Regions from separate parts of the Streptomyces sp. Ag82_O1-12 genome, predicted to be linked through region 2. Evidence: riboswitches for the same ligand, from Rfam matches in the RefSeq annotation. Region 2 holds a riboswitch; each other region holds the start of a gene.
What was found. Region 2 has a riboswitch for cobalamin ahead of QOL88_RS08585 (cobalamin biosynthesis protein). Riboswitches for the same ligand answer to the same signal wherever they lie in the genome.

Region 1: linked by a shared signal. The riboswitch ahead of QOL88_RS35800 (energy-coupling factor ABC transporter permease) and the one ahead of QOL88_RS08585 (cobalamin biosynthesis protein) in region 2 are both predicted to bind cobalamin.
Region 3: linked by a shared signal. The riboswitch ahead of QOL88_RS37095 (CbtB domain-containing protein) and the one ahead of QOL88_RS08585 (cobalamin biosynthesis protein) in region 2 are both predicted to bind cobalamin.

The regions. Positions count from the first base shown of each region.
Region 1 is NZ_FXUW01000001.1:7,862,787-7,866,050, reverse strand. Features, by position in the region: gene QOL88_RS35805 (serine/threonine-protein kinase) at 1-945, shown strand, start outside; cobalamin riboswitch at 1,074-1,258, shown strand; gene QOL88_RS35800 (energy-coupling factor ABC transporter permease) at 1,289-1,990, shown strand; gene QOL88_RS35795 (energy-coupling factor ABC transporter substrate-binding protein) at 1,987-2,355, shown strand; gene cbiQ (cobalt ECF transporter T component CbiQ) at 2,362-3,111, shown strand; gene QOL88_RS35785 (energy-coupling factor ABC transporter ATP-binding protein) at 3,108-3,264, shown strand, end outside.
Region 2 is NZ_FXUW01000001.1:1,855,863-1,859,126, forward strand. Features, by position in the region: gene QOL88_RS08575 (inorganic phosphate transporter) at 1-491, shown strand, start outside; gene QOL88_RS08580 (hypothetical protein) at 525-746, shown strand; cobalamin riboswitch at 864-1,021, shown strand; gene QOL88_RS08585 (cobalamin biosynthesis protein) at 1,122-2,093, shown strand; gene QOL88_RS08590 (cobyric acid synthase) at 2,095-3,264, shown strand, end outside.
Region 3 is NZ_FXUW01000001.1:8,139,793-8,143,056, forward strand. Features, by position in the region: gene QOL88_RS37090 (glycoside hydrolase family 43 protein) at 1-1,141, opposite strand, end outside; cobalamin riboswitch at 1,319-1,464, shown strand; gene QOL88_RS37095 (CbtB domain-containing protein) at 1,502-1,723, shown strand; gene QOL88_RS37100 (CbtA family protein) at 1,744-2,505, shown strand; gene QOL88_RS37105 (histidine phosphatase family protein) at 2,548-3,138, opposite strand; gene QOL88_RS37110 (hypothetical protein) at 3,170-3,264, opposite strand, start outside.

The DNA of each region.
Region 1 (3,264 bases), 6.0 Mb from region 2:
CTGTACCTCGCGCCCGAGCGTGCCCTGGGCAAGCAGGCGGGACCCGCCTCCGACATGTACTCCCTGGGCTGCGTGCTCTACCAGCTCCTCAGCGGGCGCCCGCCGTTCCAGGCCGACACCGCCGTCGCCCTCCTGCACCAGCACCTCGACTCCGCCCCCGTGCCGCCCCGCGAGCTCGGTGTCGCCGGACTGCCGCCCGCGTTCGAGAACTACCTCCTCGGTCTGCTCGCCAAGCAGCCCGAGGACCGGCCCACCGCCCAGCAGACCGCCGAATGGTTCGCCGGGGGCGCCTGGCGGGGCCTGCCCGAGCCGCTGCCGGAGGCCTCGCCGCCGCTGCGGCCCAGGACCACGTCCGCGGCGATGCCCGCGGGGCCGGGCCCGTACGCGGCGACCGGGACCGGCAACCCGACCACGTACGCGCTGCCCGCGACTCCGGGACACCGCAGCGCGGCCCGGGCGGCCCAGGCGGGACGTTCGGGCCGCTCCCGGGGGCGCGGGGGCCCGGGCAACCGGTCGCGACTGGCCGCTACGGCCGCCGCCGCGGCGCTCTTCCTCGCCGCGATGCTCATCGGCATGCGCTGGTTCTCGCCCGACACGAGCGCGGAGGGCACGGAGCCGGACGCGTCCCCGACCGCGAGCAGCCCCGTCGCCACGCCGTCCACCGACTCCACGTCGGCTTCGTCCTCCGGTTCCGAGGCCGGCCCCGGGGCCGGTCCGGCGGCCGGGCCGGGGGCGGCCGAGGCGCCGGCCGCCGGCACCGTGGCCGATGTCACTCCGTCCGCGCCGACCGCTTCACCGACGCCTGTCGCGCCCGCGCCCGGCACCGCGACTCCGACGCAAGAGGCGGGCCCCGGCGGGCCGGAGCAGCCGCAGCCGGAGAAGCCGGGCCAGGCCGGGGACGACAGGGAAGGCGACGGCGGCGGGGACGACGGGGGCGACGACTGACGCGGCCCGGACGTCGCCCGGCGAACCCCTGACCGGAGCGCGTGGATCAGCCGGGGGATGCGCCGGTGTGCGAGCAGGCGCCCCCTCGCGCGCCCCTTGGGTGGCTTGTCATCGCCCTTACCCCGGCCTTATTGTCACCAGGCCTTGGTGAACGGGAAATCCGGTGTGATGCCGGTGCGGCCCTCGCCACTGTGAATCGGGAAGTCCGGCTCCGGCCCTCACGGGCAGCCACTGGGTCCTTGCGACCCGGGAAGGCGGAGTCCGGGCGGTGGTACCCGTCAGCCAGGAGACCGGCCAAGGCGCGTCAACCATCCACGAGGTGCTGGAGAGGGTCTGCTGAGCCATGCACATAGCCGAGGGTTTCCTTCCTCCGGCGCACGCGGTCGCCTGGGGCGTCGCGTCGGCGCCGTTCGTCGTCCACGGGGTCCGGTCGCTCACCCGTGAAGTGCGCGAGCACCCCGAGAGCACCCTGCTCCTCGGTGCGTCCGGCGCCTTCACGTTCGTCCTGTCCGCCCTGAAACTGCCGTCCGTCACCGGCAGTTGCTCCCACCCCACCGGCACGGGCCTCGGAGCCATCCTGTTCCGGCCGCCCATCATGGCGGTGCTGGGTACCATCACCCTGCTGTTCCAGGCGCTGTTGCTCGCGCACGGCGGCCTGACCACGCTCGGCGCCAACGTCTTCTCCATGGCGATCGTCGGCCCCTGGGCCGGATACGCCGTCTACAAGCTGCTGCGGCGCTCCCACGCGCCGCTGATGGTGGCGGTGTTCTTCGGCGCGTTCGTCGCCGACCTGTCCACCTACTGCGTCACGAGCGTGCAGCTGGCGCTCGCGTTCCCGGACCCGGGCAGCGGATTCCTGGGCGCGCTCGGCAAGTTCGGTTCCATCTTCGCCGTCACCCAGATCCCGCTCGCGGTGAGCGAGGGTCTGCTGACCGTGCTCGTGATGCGGCTGCTGGTGCAGTCCAGCAAGGGCGAACTGACCCGGCTGGGTGTGCTCCTCGCCAAGAAGCAGACCCGGACCGAGACCGAGGTGGCGGCGCGATGAAGAGGAACACGAAGATCAACCTGGTGCTGCTGTTCCTCGTGGCCGCGCTCGCCGTGCTGCCCTTGGCGCTCGGTCTCGGCGACCACAAGAAGGAGCCGTTCACGGGGTCCGACGCGGAGGCGGAGACGGCGATCACCGAGCTGAAGCCGGACTACGAGCCGTGGTTCTCGCCGCTGTACGAACCGCCGTCCGGTGAGATCGAGTCGGCGCTGTTCGCCCTTCAGGCGGCTCTCGGCGCCGGTGTCCTCGCCTACTACTTCGGTCTGCGCCGGGGCCGTCGGCAGGGCGAGCAGCGGGCGCTGGAGCGGGAGGCCGACAGCGCGCTCGCCGGCGTCGCCGGGAAGTCCACCGCGGAACAGGACTGAGCCCGGGTGCTGCCGATCGACGCGGCGGCGCACAGCAGTCGCTGGCGCCGCCGCCATCCCGTGGACAAGGCCGTGCTCGGGCTCGGCCTCACCGTGCTCGCGATCTCGCTGCCGCCCTGGCCGGGCGCGGCCCTGGTGCTGCTGACCGCCCTGGTGGTGCTGCTGGGGCCGGCCGGTGTGCCCGGCCGTCGGCTGTGGCGGGCCTACCGGGTGCCGCTGGGCTTCTGCGTGACCGGCGCGGTCACGCTGCTCGTCCAGGTGGGCGGGCCGGGGGGTTTCGTCTCCCTCGCGGACGACGGGCCGCTGCGGGCCGGGGAGTTGCTGCTGCGTACCTCGGCGGCCTCCCTGGGCGTGCTGCTGTTCGCCTTCACCACGCCCATGTCCGACCTGCTGCCCCGTCTGGTCCGGGCCGGGGTCCCCGCGCCGGTCGTCGACGTCGCACTCGTGACGTACCGGATGAGCTTCCTGCTGCTGGACTCCATGCGCCGCATCCGGGAGGCCCAGGCGGCCCGGCTCGGCCACACCGGCCGGGGCGCTCAGTGGCGTTCCCTGGCCGGGCTCGGCGCGACCGCGTTCGTCCGCGCCTTCGACCGGGCGACCCGGCTCCAGGCGGGACTCGCCGGGCGCGGCTACGACGGCACCCTGCGCGTCCTGGTGCCCGAGGCCCGGGTCTCCGCCCGCTTCACGGCTGCCAGTTGCGCGCTCCTCGCCGCGCTGGCCGTCCTCACCCTCGTCCTGGAAAGGCCGCTGACATGAGCGAGCCCGCCCTCGTCGCCCTGCGGGGCGCGTCCTTCGCCTACGAGGACGGCCCGGCCGTGCTCAGCGGCCTCGACTTCGACATCCGCGAGGGGCGCGCGCTCGCGCTGCTCGGCCGCAACGGCAGCGGCAAGACCACGCTGATGCGGCTGC
Region 2 (3,264 bases):
GCTTCGCCGCCCAGACCTCCGCGGCCACGGTCATCCTCGCCTCCTCGCACCTCGGCTTCTCCCTCTCCACGACGCACTCCGTGTCCGGCTCGGTGATGGGCGCCGGGCTCGGCCGCAAGGGCGGCGTGGTCCGCTGGTCCACCGCGACGCGGATGTTCGTCGCGTGGGGCCTGACGCTGCCGGCGGCGGCTCTGGTGGGCGCGCTCGCCGAGTACGTCACCGGCTTCGGCAGCTGGGGCACCGCCGTGGTGGCGGTCTTCCTCATCGCCTCCAGCGCGGCGATCTGGAAGTTGTCGCGGCGCGAGGTGGTCGACCACACCAACGTCAACGACACCGACGACGCGGAGCCCGCCGGCGTGGTCACCACGGCGATGGCCGCGGTGACGCCGCCCCCCGCGAGTGGTTCGGCCACGGCGTCGGAGGACCCGATCCCCGCGTTCCCGTCGCAGGCCACCGCCGAGCGCACGCCGACCACGACCACCACGGTCTGACCCCGCCACCGGTTACAAGGAAGAGTCTCCGATATGAAGATCGACTGGGCGGCCCTCGGTTCCGTCTTCGGTGTCAGCCTCGTGGTCACCGTGGCCCTCGTCGGCCTGTTCACCCTCGGCGTCACGGGCCTGTCGCGCCGCGAGCGTGCGGTGGCGCAGGGCGGGACCGCGGGACTCGCGGTCACCGGCGCGTACGCGTGCTTCGCGGCGTGTGCGGCGGCCGTGGGGTACGGGATCTATCTGATCGTGGCCTGAGGGCCTGACGTCACGTCGTGTCCGCCGGGCGGCACGGAACTCCGGTTCCGTGCCGCCCGGTCGTCGTGTGTACACAAGGGGGCGATGTGGGGTTCTCCACACTCTCCCCTCGCAGGTCAACGGCAAGTTGACGGCGGTTCCCGGCCGTGGTGGACTGCCGGGGCCAATACGGCGGCAGGAGAGGAAGCCGGTGAAAGTCCGGCGCGGTCCCGCCACTGTCACCGGGGTAGCAATCCCCGGGAGCCAGGAACTCTCACCGCCGGTCTCGTCGAACCAGGGCGTGGACACCCTGAGTGAGGACACATATCGCCATGCGCGGCTGCCGATCGAGGTTCAACACCCCACCCCTGCCCGCCCTCCTGGCCGGCTGAGCCCATGGGTGCCGATCGCGTCTTCGCGTACGGCGCCGCCGCCGGCCTGATCGGTGACCTGCTGCTCGGTGATCCTCGCCGGGGGCATCCGGTCGCCGCGTTCGGGCGGGCCGCGGGTGCCGTGGAACGGGTGTTGTGGCGGGACCACCGCGGGTGGGGCGCGCTGCACACCGCCGTGTGTGCCGGAGGGGCCGTCGCCCTCGGGTCCGTCGCCGCGCGTGCCGTGCGGCCGTCCGCCGTCGCCTCCGTCGCGCTGACCGGCGCCGCCACCTGGGCCGTCGTCGGGGGTACGTCGCTGGCCCGGGAGGCGCGGACCATCGGGCGTGCCCTGGAGGCCGGGGACGTCGAGGCGGCCCGGGCCCGGCTGCCGCATCTGTGCGGGCGGGACCCGCACGCCCTCGACGCCGACGGCATGGCCCGGGCCGTGGTCGAGTCGGTCGCCGAGAACACCTCCGACGCCGTGGTGGGGGCGCTGGTGTGGGGGGCCGTCGGCGGGGTGCCGGGGCTGCTGGGGTTCCGGGCCGTCAACACCCTGGACGCCATGGTCGGGCACAAGTCGGCCCGGTACCGCCGGTACGGGTGGGCCTCCGCGCGGCTGGACGACCTCGCGGGGTGGCCGGGAGCGCGGCTGACCGCCGTACTCGCCGTGCTGGCCGGACCGGATCCGCGGGGGGCCGTACGGGCGTGGCGGGCCGACGCGGCGCGGCATCCGAGTCCCAACGCCGGTCCTGTGGAGGCCTCGTTCGCGGGGGCGCTCGGGGTGCGGCTGGGCGGGACGCTCTCGTACGGCGGGCGGGTGGAGCACCGGCCCGTGCTGAACACGCAGGGGCGGGCCGTCGGCACGCACGACGTCGAGCGGGCCGTGCGGCTGTCGAAGCGCGTCACCTGGCTCGCGCTCGGGGTGTGCGCCGGTGCGCGGTTGCTGAAGAGTGCGCCGTCGCTCGCGAGTGCGCGGTCGCCGAAGAGGGGGAAATGACATGAGCGGTGGGCTTCTCGTCGCCGGAACCACCTCCGACGCCGGCAAGAGCGTCGTGACCGCCGGGATCTGCCGGTGGCTGGTGCGCCAAGGCGTCAAGGTCGCGCCCTTCAAGGCGCAGAACATGTCCCTGAACTCCTTCGTGACGACGGAGGGGGCCGAGATCGGGCGGGCGCAGGCCATGCAGGCGCAGGCCTGCCGCGTCGAGCCGACCGCGCTGATGAATCCGGTGCTGCTCAAGCCCGGTGGCGAGCAGAGCAGTCAGGTCGTGCTGCTGGGCAAGCCGGTCGGGGAGCTGAGTGCGCGCGGCTACCACGGCGGCCGGCAGCAGCAGTTGCTCGGGACGGTGCTGGACTGCCTGGAGCAGTTGCGGGGCACGTATGACGCGGTGATCTGTGAGGGGGCCGGTTCTCCCGCCGAGATCAATCTGCGGCGGACGGACATCGTGAACATGGGGATCGCCCGGAACGCCGGGCTGCCCGTGCTCGTCGTCGGCGACATCGACCGGGGCGGTGTGTTCGCCTCGTTCTTCGGGACGGTGGCGCTGCTGTCGCCCGAGGACCAGGCCTGTGTCGCCGGGTTCCTCGTCAACAAGTTCCGCGGGGACGTCTCCCTGCTGGAGCCGGGCCTGGACATGCTGTACGGGCTCACGGGGCGCAAGACGTACGGCGTGCTGCCCTTCCGGCACGGGCTCGGGATCGACGAGGAGGACGGGCTGCGCGTCTCCCTTCGGGGAGCCGTCCGGGAGTCCGTCGTCGCCCCGCCGGTCGGCGAGGACGTGCTGCGCGTCGCGGTCTGTGCCGTGCCGCTCATGTCCAACTTCACCGACGTGGACGCGCTGGCCGCCGAACCGGGCGTCGTGGTGCGGTTCGTGGACCGGCCGGAGGAGCTGTCCGACGCCGACCTCGTCATCGTGCCCGGCACCCGCGGGACGGTCCGGGCGCTGGAGTGGCTGCGCGAGCGGGGGCTCGCCGAGGCCCTGGCCCGCCGGGCCGCCGAGGGGCGGCCCGTCCTCGGTATCTGCGGCGGCTTCCAGATCCTCGGCGAGCACATCGAGGACGACGTCGAGAGCCGGCGAGGGCACGTCGACGGGCTCGGGATCCTGCCCGTGCGGGTGCGGTTCGCCCGCGAGAAGACCCTCACCCGGCCGCAGGGCGAGGCCCTCGGGGAA
Region 3 (3,264 bases), 6.3 Mb from region 2:
CCCAGTCGGTTCCGACGCCGGTGCGGATGCAGTCGTCGACCGTTTCCCACCTGCGGGGTGTCGTACCGGGGGAGTCGACGGCGGTCAGACTGCGGGAGCGTTCCAGGACGACGTCGCGGGAGCACGATCCGACGACCTTGTCGTCCGTGGTGATGCGGTAGTACCAGTCGCCGTCCTTGGCCACGGTGGAGTCGATGACGCCGCCGCCCGGGTCGTTCCACACCTTCGGCTCGCTGAAGGTGCGGAAGTCCCTGGTGGTGGCGTACATCATGCGCGGGTAGGTGCTGCCGGTGTGCTCGGTGTCGTCCGCCGCGTAGAGGTTGGACGCCCAGTAGACGACGTACGCGCCCAGCTTCGGGTCCCAGGTGGCCTCCGGCGCCCAGGTCATGCCGGCGCGGTCGCCGGAGACCTTCACGTGGCGCTGTCCGGACCAGTGCACGAGGTCGGTGGACTCCCAGATCTCCAGGTACTTGCTGCCGAAGCGCATCGCCTGGCTCCAGCCCTTGCCGCCGTTGATCTTCAGGTCGGTTGCGATCAGGTAAAACTTGTCGCCCTCGGGGGAGCGGACGATGAACGGGTCGCGCACGCCCTTCTCGCCGAGGTCCGAGGTGAGCACCGGCTTGTTGCCGTTCAGGTCGTCCCAGTGGAGGGGGTCGTTGCCGCGGGAGGCGCCGAAGTACACCTGCTCCCCGTCGGAGTAGCGCTCGCCCGCGAAGTAGGCGAAGAAGTAGCCCTCCAGGGGCTTTCGCTCCGGCAGAGCGCGGACCGTGACGTCGAAACGCCGCTTGACCTGCTGGTGATCGAGCCGGACCGTGGCCGTCAGCGTGACGTGAGCGGGAGGCCGGCCGTGGGCGGGGCGGTTGACCTCGCCGGTCGGTGTGACGGTCCGGGGGCGGTCGGACGCCCACCGCACCTTCGCACCGTACAGGGATGTGGTGGGCAGACTGAGGTGGCCGCGTACGTCGTCGGCGTCCCACACGGTCAACGCGGCGGCGGCTTCCGTGAGTTGGGGTCCGGCGGTCGGCGCGGGCACTGCCCGGGCGGGCAGCAGGGAGCAGGCCGACGCGGCGACGGCGAGCGGGATCACCAGGTGTCGGGGCAGGCGCGGGGCGGGGCGGGGCGAAGCAGGCAGGAAAGGCATGGGCGGCTCGTCCTTCTGGGCTTCGGGAGTGAGCTGTCCTTCACCGCACTCGATCGATATGTCGAACGACGTTCGTGGTGCCGGATGGGAACGTAGGGGCCGCGCAGCATCACCGTCAATACTCGTGCGCGGGTAAGCGTTCGGTGAGAGCACGCCCCGCCCCACCGCCGGGCATTGGCCATGTACGGGTCGACGGGTACCGTCAGGGCGAATCGACGACGCCAGAACGGAAGCCGGTGGGAATCCGGCACGGTCGCGCCACTGTGTGCCCCCTCGACACGAGAGGGAGCGAGTCAGACCCGTAGCCGTCGTCCAGTGCACCACCGACAGGGGACGCGAGCTCCCCGAGGAGGACCTGCCATGGCGCAGCATGTCGCCCAGCCGTCCGCTTCCACCCCCGCCCTCCCCGCCAAGCTGCCGATCGGCGCGATCGCTCCCTGGGCGTTCTTCTTCGGCATCCTGATGCTGGTCCTGCTCTACTTCGTCGGCGCCGAGCAGGGCGCCACCTCCGTCACCTCCGGCGAGGACGTCCACGAGTGGGTGCACGACGCCCGCCACCTGCTCGGCTTCCCCTGCCACTGACGCCGGGGAGCCACACCCTCATGAACTCCACCACCGTGAGAAACCTGCTCGTGCGGGGCATGCTCGCCGGTCTCGCCGCCGGTGTACTCGCCCTGGCCGCCGCCTACTTCCTCGGCGAACCGGATGTCGACAAGGCGATCGGCTTCGAGGAGGCCCACGCCCCCGCCCACGGGCACGAGGTCGAACTCGTCTCCCGTGGCCTGCAGTCCACCGCCGGCCTGGCCACCGGCGTCCTCGTCTACGGCGTCGCCTTCGGCGGCATCGCCGCTCTGGCCTACTGTTTCGCGCTCGGCCGCGTGGGCCGCTTCAGCCCCCGGGCCACCGCGCTGCTGCTGTCCGGCAGCGCCCTGCTCGCCGTCTACGTCGTGCCGTTCCTGAAGTACCCCGCCAACCCCCCGGCCGTCGGCAACCCCGACACCATCGGCAAGCGGACCACCCTGTACTTCCTCATGATGCTGCTCGGCGTCCTCCTGGCGATCGCCGCCACCGTCCTCGGCCGGCGCCTCGCGCCGGGCCTGGGCACCTGGTGGGCCACGGTCGTCGCGCTGGCCGCGTTCGCCCTCGCGGTCGGGACCGCCTACGCGTTCCTGCCGGCCGTCAACGAGGTACCGGCCGACTTCCCGGCCGCCGTGCTGTGGCGGTTCCGCCTCTCCGCGCTGGCCGTACAGACCACTCTCTGGGCCGGATTCGGCCTGCTCTTCGGCGAGTTGGCCGAGCGGCTGCTGAACCCCGGACCCGAGACGGCCGCCGCCACGGCCCGGCCGGTCGCCGCTCCCCACTGACCCGCCCGAACCGCCTCGCCCCGGTGATCCAAACGACAGGCCCTACAACCCGGCGCCGGCTCCCGGCGCGTCCAGCGGCCGCCCGAGCCGCACATTCCAGCGCCCGGCCCGCCCGCTGAGCTCCGTCGCGGTCAGCGGTGCCACGTCCAGCCGCCAGAAACCCGACGCCGACAGGCCCACCGCATGGACCACGGCCGCCCGCACGACGTCCGGCTCGACCACGGCGAGCGTGCGTCCGTCCGTCTCGCGCAGGGCGTCCAGCCAGTGGCCGACGCGCGCGCACGCGTCCCGCACCGACTCCCCGCCGTGGGGTGCGCAGGAGGGATCGGTCAGCCACCGCCCCACGGCCTCCGGTTCCGCGACGGCCACCTCGTCGAGGGTCCGGCCGCGCCAGCGCCCCACCTCCAGACCCGCGAGCTCCGCCGCCTCGGTCCCCTCAAGCCCGAGCGCTCCGGCGGTCTCCCGGCAGCGCATGCCGGGGGAGACGACCATCCGGGTGGCCGGGGGCAGCGACCCGGCCACCGCCGAGGCACGTGCCCGTCCGTCCGCGTCGAGGGTGCCCCCGTCGTCGAAGCGTGCCTGCCGCAGCGACTGGTTCATCGCCGGCGAGATGAGGACGACGCGGCTGGTCACCTGACCGCGCGCCTCCTGCCCGACACCTCAGTCACGCGCCGGGCCGGCTCTGGATCCGCATGCCGGGGCGGCGGCGGTGAACCGTCACGTACGACAGGCCGCTCTCGCCGGCCCGCACGCTGCGGA